DNA from 4 places in the Bacillus sp. MBGLi79 genome. Region 4 is predicted to be linked to each of the others. Evidence: riboswitches for the same ligand, from Rfam matches in the RefSeq annotation. Region 4 holds a riboswitch; each other region holds the start of a gene.
What was found. Region 4 has a riboswitch for S-adenosylmethionine ahead of C1T29_RS23370 (5-methyltetrahydropteroyltriglutamate--homocysteine S-methyltransferase). Riboswitches for the same ligand answer to the same signal wherever they lie in the genome.

Region 1 (4,211 bases), 1.2 Mb from region 4:
GCGGCAGGAACGGTGAGCCGAAGCAAGTGGAGAACGTCGTTTCAGGTGACGTCACACCTCGTTCAGTTCCGGCAAGCTTGCTCGTGTAACCGCTCAAGAAATGATACATCGCCTGTTCCTTCGTCAGTTTGCTGATCGGCGGCAGGACTCCGAAGGCATCAGCCGTCAAAAATACAATTGCAGACGGATGGCCTGCCATGCTTGGAGTCACGATGTTATCAATCATATGGATCGGGTAAGCTGCCCGCGTGTTTTCAGTATAGAAGGAATCATCATAATTGGCTTCACGTGTGTCTTCATCAACAACGACATTCTCGAGAACTGATCCGAAACGGATTGCGTTAAAGATCTGAGGTTCCTTCTCCTCGCTTAAGTGAATGCACTTAGCGTAGCATCCGCCTTCGATATTAAAGACGCCTGTATCAGACCAGCCATGTTCATCGTCACCGATCAGCTTGCGGTCAGCATCGGCTGAAAGAGTGGTCTTTCCTGTTCCTGACAGTCCGAAGAAAAGGGCGACATCACCTTTTTCACCGACATTGGCGGAGCAGTGCATGGATAAAATATCTCTTTCAGGCAGCAGGAAATTCATAATGGAGAAAATGGACTTCTTCATTTCTCCGGCATACTCTGTTCCCCCGATTAAAATCGTCCGTTTTTCGAAAGAGACAATAATAAACGTTTCGGAATGAGTGCCGTCTGTTTTTGGGTCCGCTTTGAAATGCGGAGCAGAAAGAATGGTGAACGGCTGCTCAACTGTTTTCTTATCATTGCCTTCCGGACGGATGAACAGCTGCCGCGCAAATAAATTGTGCCATGCGAACTCATTTACGACAGTGATCGGCAGCCTGTATTTCTCGTCTGCTCCCGCAAATCCTTCGAAAACAAACAGCTCATCTCGCTGTTTCAGGTAGCTGACAACTTTCGTATAAAGTCGATCAAACGCTTCTTCTGAAATCGGCTGATTCACCGGGCCCCAATCGATCTTATTTTTCGTGCTTTCTTCCTCCACGATGAATTTATCTTTAGGTGAACGTCCTGTGTAAGCGCCTGTTGTCGCGCGAACAGCACCCGTGGATGTTAAAATGCCTTCGTTTCGGGAGAGTACTTTTTCTGTTAGCTGTGCTGCTGATAAATTATGACGCACATTTGGACTTGTTAATAAGGCTTGTAAATCAGCGGTCAAATCAACTGAGTTCATATGAAACCTTCCTTTATCGTTTTTTGTGTTTTGCTAATTGTGAATTAGTATAACATATATTTTCAAATAGTCTATACTATTTATCATTTTTTGTGTGTGCATTTCCATTGTTTTCCCTCAATATAGGTGCCTATTTCTTCTGAATCATATTGACATTGCAAACCCTTTTACGATAAGATATTTCATTGAGCGGATACTCTTATCCCGAGCTGGCGGAGGGACAGGCCCTATGAAGCCCAGCAACCGGTTTCTCTGTTATTTATTATGTTGAACTGAGTGAGACAACCAAGGTGCTAACCTGTTGCAAGGTTGTATGATTCCTTGAGCGATAAGAGTGAAAGGCACAAAGACCAAACCCTTTCCTCGATGGAAAAGGTTTTTTTATTTCATAAATATGCCAATTAACATTCTCTAATATAACGTTACATTGTATAAGAGGGAGCGAGTTCCGTATCATATATGCAAGGTCTATCGGGAGACCTTGTGCAGGAGGAAGCAAATCATGAGTAAAAATCGTCGTTTATTTACATCAGAATCTGTTACGGAGGGGCATCCAGATAAAATCTGTGACCAGATTTCTGACAGCATTTTAGATGAAATTTTAAAGAAAGACCCTAACGCGCGTGTTGCTTGTGAAACATCTGTGACAACTGGTTTGGTTCTTGTCAGCGGAGAGATCACAACATCTACGTATGTTGACATTCCAAAAACAGTGCGCCAAACCATTAAAGAAATCGGATACACACGTGCGAAATACGGATTTGATGCGGAAACTTGTGCGGTTTTAACATCAATTGATGAGCAGTCTGCTGATATCGCAATGGGTGTAGACCAAGCGCTTGAAGCCCGTGAAGGCACAATGAGCGAAGAAGAAATTGAAGCGATCGGTGCTGGTGACCAAGGTTTAATGTTCGGTTATGCGTGCAACGAAACGAAAGAGCTTATGCCTCTTCCAATTTCACTTGCTCATAAATTAGCCCGCCGCCTAAGTGAAGTCCGTAAAGAAGATATTCTTCCGTACCTTCGCCCTGACGGCAAAACACAGGTAACGGTTGAGTACGATGAAAATAACAAGCCTGTCCGCATTGACGCGATTGTTATTTCAACTCAGCATCACCCTGAAATTACACTTGAGCAAATTCAGCGTAACATTAAAGAACATGTCATCAATCCGGTTGTTCCTAAAGAGCTGATTGATGAAGAAACAAAATATTTCATCAACCCAACAGGACGTTTCGTAATCGGAGGCCCTCAAGGGGATGCGGGACTTACAGGACGCAAAATCATCGTTGATACGTACGGCGGCTATGCACGCCACGGCGGAGGCGCGTTCTCAGGAAAGGATGCGACGAAGGTAGACCGTTCTGCGGCTTATGCAGCAAGATACGTTGCGAAAAACATCGTTGCGGCTGAGCTTGCTGATTCTTGCGAAGTACAGCTTGCTTACGCGATTGGTGTTGCACAGCCTGTGTCAATCTCAATCAACACGTTCGGTTCCGGAAAAGCTTCTGAGGAAAAACTGATTGAAGTTGTCCGCAATAACTTTGATTTACGACCTGCCGGCATTATCAAAATGCTTGATTTACGCCGTCCGATCTACAAACAAACTGCTGCGTACGGCCACTTTGGACGTCACGATGTTGACCTTCCATGGGAGCGTACAGACAAAGCGGAGCAGCTGCGTAAAGAAGCGTTAGGAGAATAATTTTATAGCCGCTTACTGGTTAAGCGGCTTTCCTTTTTTATCGTTGTATTCATGTTTATTTTTTTACATAACTGTGAAACCAAATACTATTCACAGCGTCTATAAATAGGGGTTCAATGATGACAATTTTAATTATGGAGGCAATACTATGTGTGGATTTGTCGGGGTTTTTAACAAGCATCCGTTAGCTCAAACCGCTGATCAAGAAGAACTAATCAAACAAATGAACCAAATGATCGTTCACCGCGGTCCTGACAGTGATGGATATTTCCATGATGAGCACGTCGGATTCGGATTCAGACGTCTCAGCATTATTGATGTAGAAAATGGCGGACAGCCTTTATCATATGAAGATGAAACATATTGGATTATCTTTAACGGGGAAATCTATAACTATATTGAACTGAGAGAAGAGCTTGAAGCAAAGGGGTACACATTCAACACGGATTCGGACACAGAGGTTCTTCTTGCGACTTACCGTCATTATAAAGAAGAAGCGGCGTCCAAATTGCGCGGTATGTTTGCCTTTCTGATTTGGAATAAAAACGATCATGTGCTTTATGGAGCAAGAGATCCATTCGGCATTAAACCGTTGTACTACACAACGATCAATGATCAGGTTTATTTTGCCTCAGAGAGAAAAAGTTTAATGGTTGCTCAGAATGATATTGAAATAGACAAAGAGGCATTGCAGCAGTACATGTCTTTCCAATTTGTTCCTGAACCAAACACGCTTGATGCCCATGTGAAAAAAGTAGAGCCGGGTTCACAGTTCACAATCCGCCCGGACGGCGATATCACATTCAAGACGTATTTCAAAGCGAACTTCAAGCCGGTTCAGACTGAAGAAGACAAGCTTGTAAAAGAAGTCAGAGACGCGATCTATGACTCTGTAAACGTTCATATGAGAAGTGACGTTCCTGTCGGTTCATTCCTGTCTGGCGGAATTGATTCTTCCTTTATTGTGTCTGTTGCGAAGGAATTTCATCCAAGCTTAAAAACATTCTCAGTCGGCTTTGAACAGCAGGGCTTCAGTGAAGTCGATGTAGCGAAAGAAACTGCAGCGGCGCTGGGCATTGAAAATATCAGCAAAGTCATTTCGCCTGAGGAATACATGAATGAGCTTCCGAAGATCGTATGGCATTTTGATGACCCGCTTGCTGATCCGGCAGCGATTCCGTTGTACTTTGTTGCAAAAGAAGCGAAAAAACATGTAACGGTTGCTTTATCAGGTGAAGGAGCGGATGAGCTCTTCGGCGGATATAACATTTACCGTGAACCGCTTTCGCTCAAACCATTTGAACG
Region 2 (4,211 bases), 1.9 Mb from region 4:
GAACTTTCATTTAACGTTTCGTATAAAGGTGTTTTTGTGACTGCCATCATCATAACCTCCAATTATGTAATCACTTAATATGTGGCCGTAAAAAAGCCTCCTTCTCAGAGAGAAGGAGGCTTAACATCTATGTCCGCCTCTCTTATCTCTCAGATCAGATCTGAATGGAATTAGCACCGTGCCTTAAGAGACAAGCGTCTCGGCGCGAAAAAGATGCGCCCCATTTCACAATGGAATTACGGTCGGTTGCTGTTGGGGTCAAAAGGCCAAATCCCTCGCCCAACTCTCGATAAGAGAATATATTCATTTGTTAAACAATTCTAATTTATCAGTTGATGAACATACTAACAGGTGTTTTAATAAGTTGTCAATATATTTTTTAATATAAATCTTTTCTGATATCATCGAAAACAGGGATGCTCTCCCGCACCTCGACACTTTTATGAAGGTCGATTTCCGCACGGACTATGCCTTCCTCACGGCCGCCTTCAGCAAGTACACGCCCCCATGGATCAATAATCAGGCTATGGCCTGCAAATTCATTATCCGGATTTGAACCAGTGCAATTGCAGGCTGCGACAAAGCATTGATTTTCAATGGCACGGGCAATAAGCAGGCTTCTCCAATGATCAAGGCGGGGGAGAGGCCATTCCGCGGAAATAAACAGCACGTTGGCACCTTTTGTCGTATGTTTTCTGATCCACTCCGGAAAACGGATATCATAGCAGATCAATCCTGTGCTTTTGACGCCGTCAAGCTCAAAGCATCCATCTTCGGAACCGGCTGATAAATACAAATGCTCATCCATCAGCTGAAAAAGATGGGCTTTTCTGTACTCTTTAATGATTTGCCCTTCCTTATCCGCGATGTACATTGTATTATAAACATCAGAATCCTTTCTGACAGCGACCGATCCGGCGACAAGATGAACTCCATGTTTTTTTGCCGTTTTCTTCAGCCAGCTCTGAACAAAATGGCCGTCTTCATCAGCGAGTTCATCAAGATTGGCCAGATCATATCCGGTCGTCCATAATTCAGGCAGAACAAGAACATCAGCATGTTTGCTTTCTTTTTCGATCAAAAATTCAGCCTTTTTTATATTTTCCGAAGGTTTACCATATGAAATATCAAATTGAAGACAAGATATCGTCCATTTCATCTTTTTAACACCCCAAATTTTTCTTTACTTTTTTCATTTAACCATATATGATGATGGACTATCATTTCAAGATTTTTTTAGAAGGTGAGAATAGATGAAATTTGAACAGTCTCATGTATTAAAGGAATTGCCTAAACAATTCTTCGCTTCCCTGGTGCAGAAAGTGAACCGAAAGCTCGCAGAGGGACACGACGTTATCAATCTAGGACAGGGAAATCCAGATCAGCCGACACCGGAACATATCGTCGAGGAAATGAAACGAGCTGTTGCTGATCCTGAGAATCATAAATATTCATCTTTTCGCGGCTCATACAGCCTAAAGTCAGCGGCTGCTGCATTTTACAAAAGAGAGTACGGCATTGATCTGGATCCGGAAACCGAAGTCGCTGTTTTATTCGGCGGAAAAGCCGGTCTTGTCGAGCTCCCGCAATGCTTGTTGAATCCCGGTGATACGATCTTAGTTCCCGATCCGGGCTACCCTGATTACTGGTCTGGTGTCACACTCGCGAAAGCGAAGATGGAAATGATGCCGCTCGTAAAGGACAGGGCGTTTCTTCCCGATTACAGCAGCATCCCCGCTCAGGTGAGAGAACAAGCGAAATTGATGTATTTAAATTATCCGAATAATCCGACTGGAGCTGTTGCTACCTCTAAATTCTTTGAAGAAACCGTGAGCTTTGCAAAAGAAAACGGAATCTGCGTCGTTCATGATTTTGCTTACGGCGCTGTAGGGTTTGACGGCTGTAAGCCTTTAAGCTTTTTGCAGACTGAAGGTGCAAAGGATATTGGAATTGAAATTTACACGCTGTCAAAAACGTATAACATGGCAGGATGGCGGGTTGGCTTTGCCGTCGGAAACGCTTCGGTCATTGAAGCGATCAATCTATATCAAGACCATATGTTTGTCAGTCTTTTCAGAGCCACTCAGGAGGCTGCAGCAGAGGCACTGTTAGCTGATCAGAGGTGTGTGGCAGAGCAAAATGCCCGATATGAGAGCAGGCGAAACGCTTGGATTGCTGCATGCCGTGAAATTGGCTGGGATGTGACAGCTCCAGCAGGGTCATTTTTTGCATGGCTGCCTGTACCTGAAGGCTATACTTCTGAGAAGTTCTCAGACCTTTTGCTGGAAAAAGCGAATGTGGCGGTTGCAGCTGGAAACGGCTTCGGTGAATACGGAGAGGGCTACGTCAGAGTCGGACTTTTAACAAGTGAAGAAAGGCTCAAGGAAGCCGCTTATCGAATTGGCAAACTAAACCTGTTTACCCAAAAAACCATTGACAAGACCCTATAACGATGGGATAATTCAAAATAATTTATAAAATCTATATTTTCTTATCAAGAGCAGGCAGAGGGACGAGCCCGATGAAGCCCGGCAACCGACTTATAAAGCACGGTGCTAATTCTTGCAGCTAGCGGCTGAGAGATAAGATTCGGACGAGAAACGAAACCTCTTCAGACGCGATTGCAGTTTGAAGAGGTTTTTTGATATGGATGAAAATGAAAGGAGCTCTGGGATGAGTGAGTTATTAGCAACATATCTTCTAACAGAACCGGGAGCTGATACAGAGAAGAAAGCAGAACAAATTGCAACAGGATTGACAGTAGGCTCCTGGACTGATCTCCCTCTTGTAAAGCAGGAGCAAATGCAAAAGCACAAGGGGCGGGTGATAAATGTTGAGGAGAGAGAGGGATCTTCTGTATCAGAAAAACAAGCCGTCATCACAATTGCCTATCCTGAAATCAATTTCTCTCAGGATATTCCGGCTTTGCTGACAACAGTGTTTGGCAAGCTGTCCTTGGACGGAAAAATCAAATTAATCGATCTTCACTTCTCTGAAGCATTTAAGCGTGTACTTCCGGGACCAAAGTTTGGCGTATACGGCATCCGGAAGCTGCTGGGAGAGTTTGAAAGACCGCTGTTAATGAGCATATTTAAAGGTGTAATCGGAAGGGACCTGAGTGATATTAAAGAACAGCTTCGACAGCAGGCGCTTGGCGGAGTTGACTTGATTAAAGACGATGAAATTTTCTTTGAGACAGGTCTAGCGCCTTTTGAAACAAGAATTACAGAAGGAAAGCAAATATTAAAAGAAACGTATGAGCAAACCGGACATAAAACGCTGTATGCGGTGAATTTGACTGGACGCACGGCTGATCTGAAAGACAAAGCGAGACGTGCTGCCGAATTGGGGGCTGATGCGCTTTTGTTTAATGTCTTCGCTTACGGCTTGGACGTTATGCAAAGCCTTGCGGAAGATCCTGAAATCGCAATTCCGATTATGGCGCATCCAGCGGTCAGCGGGGCCTTTACATCTTCTCCGTTTTACGGATTTTCTCATGCACTTTTACTCGGGAAATTAAACCGATATTGCGGTGCTGACTTCAGCCTCTTTCCGTCTCCATATGGTTCGGTTGCGCTGCCAAGAGCTGATGCGCTGGCCATTCATGAAGAATGTGTGAGAGAGGATGCTTTTAACCAAACATTTGCCGTTCCGTCAGCAGGCATTCACCCCGGCATGGTTCCGCTATTAATGCGTGATTTCGGCATAGATCATATCATTAACGCCGGAGGAGGCGTACATGGACATCCGAACGGTGCCCAAGGCGGGGGGCGTGCGTTCAGAGCCATAATTGATGCGGTCTTAGAAGCCCAGCCGATTGATGAAAAAGCCGAACAATGCAAGGATCTTAAGCTTGCGCTAGACAAATGGGGAAAGGCTGAAGCCGTATGACGACTCGAAAACCTTTGATTATATGTGATTTTGACGGAACCATCACGATGAACGACAACATTATAAATATCATGAAAACATTCGCTCCGCCGGAGTGGGTGGAATTAAAAGACGGCGTACTTTCCAAAAAGCTGTCGATCAAGGAAGGTGTCGGGCGGATGTTCAGCCTGCTGCCCAGCCGTTTAAAAGAAGAGATTACAAGTTTTGTATTGGAAGATGCAAAAATCAGGGAAGGCTTTCGGGAATTTGTAGCGTTTATCAATGAGAATGAGATTCCGTTTTATGTCATAAGCGGAGGAATGGACTTTTTTGTATATCCT
Region 3 (4,211 bases), 800 kb from region 4:
CTAAAGCTTTATTGTACATTTTGTAATCACTAAGCACTTTCACTTTCAGCGTATAGCCTTTTTCTTTCAGCAATGGTTCAGCTTCTTTTAAAATTTCCGCATGCGGTGTTTTCGTTGCTGCAACGACAATTTCTTTCTTGCCGGATTCAGCGCCGTTATTCGAACCGCAGGCAGCCATAACTCCTGCAAATACAAGCAGTAATGCACCTAAAAATAGCTTTTTCAATGTAAATCCTCCCTTATCGTTTGTCTATAATATTTGTTATTAAATCACCGATGATTTGAATAATAAATACGATGATTAAAATAAACACAGTCGCAACGAAGGTAACATCAGCGTTATTAGACTGATATCCTTCTACGTACGCAAGGTTTCCAAGGCCGCCTGAACCAATGGCTCCGGCAATTGCCGTTGAGCCGATCAAAGCGATGGCTGTAACCGTAATGCCAGAAATAAGTGCCGGCATTGATTCCGGAATCAGCACTTTGAAAATGATCGTAGACGTTTTCGCGCCCATTGATTTAGCGGCTTCAATCACACCTTTATCCACCTCACGCAGCGCGATTTCAACAAGACGTGCGTAAAACGGTGCCGAGCCGATAACCAGCGCCGGCAATGCGGCGTTTGGCCCTAAGATCGTGCCGACTAAAAACTTCGTAAACCCTAATAGTAAAATAATTAAAATAAGGAACGGAATCGATCTGAATATGTTAACAACGGCAGCAATCACAGAGTTGACCGCTTTATTCTGCCAGAGGCTTCCTTTGCTCGTCAGAAAGAGCAGCAAGCCGAGGATGACCCCGATGACAAAAGCAAACAGTAAAGAAATCAGCGTCATATAAAGTGTTTCATAGGTCGCGTTCCATAATTCAGTTAAATCAACGTTCGGGAAGTATTTTTCAAACATTCGTGATCACCTCTGCTTTCACCTGTTTGTCATTAATGAACCGGATCACGTTTTGCACTTCTTCCTCGTCTCCGTCAATGTGGATGAACAGTGAACCGTAAGCTCCATCCTTCGTCTGCGAAATTTTCCCTTGCAGAATATTGACGCTGACATTGAAGTTTCTGATCATCTCTGTAATCAGAGGCTGTTCAGCTGACTCACCGACAAATGTGAGCTGAACCATTTTTCCTGATGCTGTATCATCAAGAAGGTGCTGAAGCGTCTCTTTCGTTTCTTCTGGCTCTGTCACCTGTTGAACAAATCGTTTTGTCATTTGTTCCTTTGGATTTTTGAAGACGTCGAGAACCTCGCCTTCTTCGACCACCTTACCGTTTTCCATGACGGCGACTCTGTTGCAGATTTTGCGGATGACATGCATTTCGTGCGTAATCAGCACAATCGTCAAACCGAGTCTTTCATTAATATCGGACAATAGATCCAGAATTGAATCTGTCGTTTGCGGATCTAATGCTGATGTCGCTTCGTCACAAAGGAGAACCTTCGGATTGTTTGCAAGCGCTCTGGCAATTCCGACACGCTGCTTCTGACCGCCGCTCAGCTGGGACGGATATGATTTTTCTTTTCCTTCTAAACCTACCAGTTTAATCAGTTCATTGGCGCGCTTGATCCGCTCGCTCTTTTTCACCCCGGCAATTTCTAAAGGAAACATGATATTATCTCTGACAGTCCGCGACCAAAGCAAATTGAAATGCTGGAAAATCATACTGATCTCATGGCGTGCTTTTCTTAAACCGCGTCCATTTACTTCATTAATCTTTGTTCCCGCCACTTCCACGGTTCCTGAGGTTGGTTTCTCAAGGCCGTTCAGCAGACGGATTAAGGAACTCTTACCAGCTCCGCTATATCCTATAATTCCAAAAATCTCACCTTTTTTAATGGAAAGCGAGACATTTTGGACAGCATTGACATCTCCATGTTTCGACTTGTAAACTTTTGAAACATCCTGAAGATTGATCAAAGCAATCACCTGCCTTAACACTATTCTAAGAAATCTTCCGGTTTTTTCTGCAAAAGAAAAGCCTTTCTGCACACTTGAGCAGAAAGGCTTATATAAAATGCCTTTCTCTCATCTTTCAAAGCTGAACGCTTCGTGTGAATTGGCACCATTTCAACAGCGTTGATGGTTGCCGGGCTTCATAGGGCACTTCCCTCCACCTCTCTTGATAAGAGAAATATATAGTCTTTTTCGTCCGGAAATTCTTAATGTAGAATAGCACGGCGAATGATTAAATGTCAATAAAATAAATGATGACAACTTTTACTATTATAATAATTTATTATTTTTCAATTCTTTGAAATCCTCTGAAAAAATCCATTTGTCAGCCAGAGAATGGCTTCTAGCTTTAACAGGGCCCTGAATGACCCCTTTACTTTGAGGCTTCCGCTCTGAATCAAGTGCTGAAGGGAAATATCTCCGTGCAATAAATCAATAATTTCCGTTTGGTTTCCGTAAAAGGTCAGGTTGGACGTTTGGGGCGGAGAAACTTTTTTCATTTCTCCCTGTTCGTTTATTGAGACGGTTAAGGCTTCTGCTTCTCCTTGAAAGGTAATGAGCAATGTTGAGGCATTCAAAAGGGGTTTTAAAAACAGATGCTGATACTCATCTTCTAAAACTTCCGCTTTCTCCATATGTACAACCTCCTATTTGTTGGTCATACATACACATTTCTCTCTCTGTCGCAAGAACCCCTTTATAAAACGAACGACAATTTCGTTGGATATGCTGAGAAATATGTCATAATTGGGATGCGGAAGATGATTTTTGTTTGATCAGCTCATATAAATAAGAAACGGAATGAAACGCATATCCTCTTTCGACCACCTTTCCGCCTTTAAACAGCAGAAAACAAGGGACGCTTTCAATTTGATATGCTTTTGCAAATGTCGGAGAGTAATTGACATTGTTTTGATAGAAGGCGACATCAGGCAGCATTTCTTTCACCACTGTCAGCATTTTGCTTGCAAGCTGGCAGGTGCCGCAAAACGGAGTATATAAATATAGAAGGTACACATCATCTTCAATGTGATCAAGTTCGTGTTCTTGGAGTTCTTTCATGCTATACACCTCGGGACTTTCTTTCAAGAAAAATAGTATGGACATTCAGATTCGCACGCAGCAATACAGAGGCGACATGGTGCCTGGGCGCAGCCGCTACTTCCTTATAGGCTCTGTCGATATGGAGATGGCAGGCTTCATTAAATTCACGCTTCAGCTGTTTTCTCAATTTCTCGCCTGATTCATCAGCATCAACTAATATATAGACGTCTTTATCATAAAGCTCGTCAGCCAATTCCTCAAGCTTCAGCTGGCTGATTGTTCCGTTTGTGCAGATAATGCGCACCGGTTCATTCAGGACGCTTTCGATTTTCTCTTTATCTGATTTCCCCTCGACAATCATAACCTTTTCCAGCTCATCCATCTTCTTCACCTGCCGCGTCAAATTTGAAACGTTCAGATTGTAAAAGAAGGCAGTGAAATTCACCGCCTACATTTAACACCAGCCGTTTTCGTAGTCACAATCTACATATTTTGCGTCGTCACCAGAGACCACATCGGCTGTCTTATAAAACTTCTCATTTTCAAAGGAATAACCGGACTTAAGCTCATATTCATTCATGCTTGTCATTTGGCCGATCATCTCATTATCATGATATAACGAGAGCCGGCCATTTTGAAAGCGGCCTGTCACGTCGTTGGTGACATCGAGCTTTTGTTTGTCGAAAGCCATATTGGACACCTCCCATAACGTTAGCGTGTCCAATTGCTTTTACGGCTATCCTGTTTTAGTCTTCTTGTGTCATCTCTTCGTATTGCTCTGCTGTCATCAGTTTTTCAATTTCAGAAGCGTCAGTCGGCTCAACGACGATCATCCATGCTTTTTCGTACGGAGATTCGTTGACGAATTCCGGACTGTCATCAAGATCTTCGTTTACTTCCACAACAGTTCCGTTAATCGGCGCATAAAGCTCAGATACCGTTTTAACGGATTCAACACTGCCGAATGGCTCGTCCGCTTTGATTTCAGCGCCCACTTCAGGAAGTTCGACAAACACGATGTCGCCTAGCTCGGACTGGGCAAAATGCGTAATTCCGATTCTGGCTTTTTCTCCTTCAACTTTTACCCATTCGTGTTCTCCTGAGTAACGCAAATCTTTTGGTATGCTCAATTGAATCCCTCCATTTTTTACAGCACTACAATAAGAAGATACCACACTTTTCAAAAAAAATTTACATTAAGCCCA
Region 4 (4,211 bases):
TATTTTCTAAAAAGCATTGACAATTGATCCAAAAGTAATAATATTAAGATAATTGAAATTTAAATATGAAGTTGTACCTTATCAAGAGAGGTGGAGGGACTGGCCCTATGATACCCGGCAACCGCTGTTTCAAACAGAATGGTGCTAAATCCTTAAGAACATTGCGTTCTTGCAGATGAGGCGGAGATTTGATCGTTCAAGCTCTTCCTTACACAAAGGAAGAGCTTTTTACATGCTCAATATTTCAGAAAAAGAGGCGAATGACATGGTCCAACAAACGAATGTTACATGACAAAAAACAGAAAAACAACGCAAAGCACCTTTCCGCGCCGATCACGTCGGCAGTTTGCTTCGTTCCGCTACGGTGAAAGAAGTCCGGCAAAAAAAAGCGGCAGGTGAGATGACAGCGGAACAGCTTCGTGATATCGAAAATCAAGAAATCACCCGCATCGTGGAAAAACAAAAAGAAATCGGTCTTGAAGTGGTAACAGACGGGGAATTCCGCCGTTCCTGGTGGCATTATGACTTCCTGGAAGGACTTGACGGTGTGGAGCCGTTCATCCCGGCTGAGGGGATTCAGTTCCATAACGCGAAAACGAAAGCGCGCAGCATCAAAGTGACGGGAAAACTCGATTTTACGAGCCACCCAGCACTTGCTGATTATCAATTTTTACATGAAGTTGCCGGTGGCGCGACACCAAAGCTGACGATTCCAAGCCCGAATATGCTGTTTTTTGGCGAAAAGGCGGATAAAGGCATCTATAACGATCAAGAGGAATATTTTCATGATTTGGCCCAAGCGTACAAAAAGGCAATCAAAGCCTTCTATGATGTTGGCTGCCGTTATCTCCAGCTTGATGATACGTCATGGTCTCTCTTCTTTGAGGAAAAAGGCAGAGAGGTTGTCCGGGCGCTCGGAGGCGATCCAGAAACATTGCCCGCCTTGTTTGCCAAAACGATTAACGATGCAGTGGCAGACCGGCCTGATGATTTAACGATCACAATGCACATTTGCCGCGGCAACTTCCGCTCAACCTGGGCGGCATCGGGAGGGTACGACGCTGTAGCGGAAACGATTTTGGACGGCTTAAACCTTGACGGCCTGTTCTTGGAATACGATGATGACCGCTCCGGAAACTTCGATCCGCTCCGTTTTGTGAAACGCAAGGATCTGCAAATCGTGCTTGGCTTGATCACATCGAAATACGGCGAGCTTGAAAATCCAGAGGATGTGAAACGCCGTATCAATGAAGCGGCGCGTTTTGTCAGCTTAGACCAGCTTTGCCTCAGCCCGCAGTGCGGTTTCGCCTCTACAGAAGAAGGCAATCTTTTGACAGAGGAACAGCAATGGGCCAAGCTTCGCCATGTCATCGACATCGCCAACGATGTGTGGAGATAATCTATCATTGACAGAAATAGAAAATGTGTGAATAATAGATAATATCAGAAAATTTCATAAAAAGGTTTTCCTTATCAAGAGAGGTGGAGGGACTGGCCCTGCGATACCCGGCAACCGCTGTTTAACAGAATGGTGCTAAATCCTTTAGAGCAATGATTGCTCTTGAAGATAAGGTTGAGATTGTCACGCAAGCTCTTCCTTATCCAAAGGAAGAGCTTTTTTATATTTGAATGGAAAGAAGGAATGGACAACATGTCACAACAAACAACACCCGCAGAACAACAATCACTTCAAAGAAAAAAACCGCCGTTTCGCGCGGATCAAGTCGGAAGCCTGCTGAGATCTGAGCCCGTCAAAAAAGCGCGGCTGCAAAAAGCGGCCGGCGATATTACGGCTGAGCAGCTTCGCCAGATCGAAAACGATGAAATCATCCGCATTGTGGAGAAACAGAAGGAAACCGGCCTGAACGTCGTGACAGACGGTGAATTCCGCAGAGCGTGGTGGCACTTTGATTTCCTTGAAAACTTAGATGGCGTTGAGCCGTTTACTCCTGAGCAAGGCATTCAATTCCATAACGTACAGACAAAAGCACGCGGCATTAAAGTCACAGGTGATATCGACTTTTCAACTCACCCAATGCTTGAAGATTACTCATTTCTCCATAGCATTGCCGGTGACGCGACGCCAAAGATGACGATTCCAAGCCCGAATATGCTGTTTTTCCGCGGAAAACTGGAAAAGGATGCGTATAAAAACGACTATCACCTTTTCCAGCATGATGTATCCAAAGCATATAAAAAAGCGATTCAAGCGTTTTATGACAGAGGCTGCCGCTACCTCCAGCTTGATGATACGGCATGGGCCGTTTTCTTATCAGAAAAAGGCTTAAAACAAATCGAAGCGTTCGGAACAACGCCTGACGAGCTTCGCCAGCTGTTTGCGAAATCCATTAATGACGCGATTGCAGACCGTCCGGATGACTTGACGGTAACCATGCATATTTGCCGCGGCAACTTCCAGTCCACTTGGACAGCAGAAGGCGGCTATGATGCAGCAGCCGAAACCATTTTTGACGGCTTGAATCTTGACGGCCTTTTCTTAGAGTATGATGATTCACGCTCAGGCGGATTTGAGCCGCTCCGTTATGTAAAACGGTCTGATCTTCAGCTAGTTCTTGGCTTAGTGACATCTAAATTCGGTGAGCTTGAACATCCGGATGACGTGAAACGCCGTATCGAAGAAGCGTCCCGTTATGTCAGCTTAGACCAGCTTTGCCTCAGCCCTCAATGCGGATTCGCTTCAACTGAGGAAGGCAACAAGCTGACTGAAGAACAGCAATGGGCGAAGCTCCGCCATGTGGTTGAGATCGCGAATGATGTTTGGAAATAAGCAAAGAAAAACACACTTGATTCCATTCGGAGCAAGTGTGTTTTTCTGTCATTGTGCGGTGTAGCCCCCATCAAGAACGACAGCCTGCCCAGTGACGCCCTTCGCCTTCTCGCTTGCTAAAAACACGGCATAATCCGCAATTTCCTTGACGGAAAGAAGCCGTTTTTGCGGCACAAGCGGAAAAATGACCTCTTCAAGTACCGAGTCGTAAGGGACATTTCTTGCTTTTGATAGATCGCTAAGCTGATTGCGGACAAGCTGGGTATCGACATAACCTGGACAGAGCGCATTGACTGTAATGCCGTGGGGCGCGCCTTCCAGCGCCCCGACTTTTGTGAGTCCAATGACGCCATGCTTGGCGCTATTATAAGCGGATTTTCCCGCAAAGCCGACTAAGCCATTAACAGACGCGATATTAATGATTCGGCCATACTGCTGTTTTTTCATGATCGGAAAAACATGCTTCATTGCAATAAAGGGCGCCGTCAGCATAACCTTGATCAGCTGTTCAAAGGTTTCTGTCGGAAACTCTTCAATCGGGGCGACGTGCTGCATACCGGCATTGTTCACTAAAATATCCAAGCGGCCGTATCGTTTTTGGATGGCGTCCACCATATCAGCAACTTGCGCTTCCTTTGTCACATCACACGGAATGGCCGCCGCGTCAAAGCCTTCTTCTGCAAGCTTGGAGGCTGCTTTTTCGCATGCTTCCTGACGGAGGTCTGAAACGATGACGCTGGCGCCTTCACGGGCGAATTCTCTTGCCATTTCGAATCCGATTCCGCCGGCAGCCCCAGTCACCAAGGCGACTTGTTTTCTCATGTCAAACACCTTCCCATTAAGAATTGAGTACAGACTGGCTTACAGCGAAATTCGCTTCTGTTTTTTCATAAACCTCTTCAATTGTGACGCCATCCTGAAGCTCCGTCAGTGTCATGCGGCCGTTCACAAAATCAAAAACAGCCAAATCCGTAATCAGCCTGTGCACGACTTTCTGGCCTGTCAGCGGAAGAGAGCATGTTTTTTTTACCTTTGATTCGCCATGCTTATTGACATGCTCCATGATGACAACGATTCGTTTCGCCCCGTTGACGAGATCCATTGCGCCGCCCATCCCTTTTACCATTTTGCCCGGGATCATCCAATTGGCCAAATCACCCTGCTCCGAAACTTCCATTCCGCCAAGGATAGCCAAATCGATATGCCCGCCTCTTATCATCGCGAATGATTCAGCGCTGTCAAAATAAGAAGCGCCCGTCACTTCGGTAATTGTTTCCTTCCCCGCATTGATCAAATCCGCGTCTTCCGTCCCTTCCAAAGGATAGGGGCCGATTCCGAGCAGGCCGTTTTCTGACTGAAGCATGACGTGAACGCCATCGGGTATCTCATTTGCGACAAGCGTCGGCATTCCAATCCCGAGATT

Region 1: another riboswitch for S-adenosylmethionine. It lies ahead of metK (methionine adenosyltransferase); the one in region 4 lies ahead of C1T29_RS23370 (5-methyltetrahydropteroyltriglutamate--homocysteine S-methyltransferase).
Region 2: another riboswitch for S-adenosylmethionine. It lies ahead of mtnW (2,3-diketo-5-methylthiopentyl-1-phosphate enolase); the one in region 4 lies ahead of C1T29_RS23370 (5-methyltetrahydropteroyltriglutamate--homocysteine S-methyltransferase).
Region 3: another riboswitch for S-adenosylmethionine. It lies ahead of metN (methionine ABC transporter ATP-binding protein MetN); the one in region 4 lies ahead of C1T29_RS23370 (5-methyltetrahydropteroyltriglutamate--homocysteine S-methyltransferase).

The regions. Positions count from the first base shown of each region.
Region 1 covers NZ_CP026521.1:3,378,188-3,382,398, reverse strand. The annotation lists gene pckA (phosphoenolpyruvate carboxykinase (ATP)) at 1-1,201, opposite strand, end outside; SAM riboswitch class I at 1,398-1,536, shown strand; gene metK (methionine adenosyltransferase) at 1,704-2,906, shown strand; gene asnB (asparagine synthase (glutamine-hydrolyzing)) at 3,055-4,211, shown strand, end outside.
Region 2 covers NZ_CP026521.1:1,632,088-1,636,298, forward strand. The annotation lists gene mtnK (S-methyl-5-thioribose kinase) at 1-47, opposite strand, end outside; SAM riboswitch class I at 140-296, opposite strand; gene C1T29_RS08295 (carbon-nitrogen family hydrolase) at 380-1,159, opposite strand; gene mtnE (methionine-glutamine aminotransferase) at 1,254-2,450, shown strand; SAM riboswitch class I at 2,489-2,589, shown strand; gene mtnW (2,3-diketo-5-methylthiopentyl-1-phosphate enolase) at 2,674-3,891, shown strand; gene mtnX (2-hydroxy-3-keto-5-methylthiopentenyl-1-phosphate phosphatase) at 3,888-4,211, shown strand, end outside.
Region 3 covers NZ_CP026521.1:3,776,003-3,780,213, forward strand. The annotation lists gene metQ (methionine ABC transporter substrate-binding lipoprotein MetQ) at 1-226, opposite strand, end outside; gene metP (methionine ABC transporter permease MetP) at 240-908, opposite strand; gene metN (methionine ABC transporter ATP-binding protein MetN) at 901-1,926, opposite strand; SAM riboswitch class I at 2,032-2,138, opposite strand; gene C1T29_RS19300 (SCP2 sterol-binding domain-containing protein) at 2,253-2,597, opposite strand; gene C1T29_RS19305 (thioredoxin family protein) at 2,704-3,024, opposite strand; gene C1T29_RS19310 (toprim domain-containing protein) at 3,026-3,388, opposite strand; gene C1T29_RS19315 (YusG family protein) at 3,461-3,697, opposite strand; gene gcvH (glycine cleavage system protein GcvH) at 3,753-4,136, opposite strand; gene C1T29_RS19325 (arsenate reductase family protein) at 4,203-4,211, opposite strand, start outside.
Region 4 covers NZ_CP026521.1:4,580,229-4,584,439, forward strand. The annotation lists gene C1T29_RS23360 (LURP-one-related/scramblase family protein) at 1-10, shown strand, start outside; SAM riboswitch class I at 76-182, shown strand; partial or broken gene C1T29_RS23365 (5-methyltetrahydropteroyltriglutamate--homocysteine S-methyltransferase) at 266-1,399, shown strand; SAM riboswitch class I at 1,468-1,574, shown strand; gene C1T29_RS23370 (5-methyltetrahydropteroyltriglutamate--homocysteine S-methyltransferase) at 1,652-2,788, shown strand; gene C1T29_RS23375 (3-hydroxybutyrate dehydrogenase) at 2,837-3,610, opposite strand; gene C1T29_RS23380 (CoA transferase subunit B) at 3,627-4,211, opposite strand, start outside.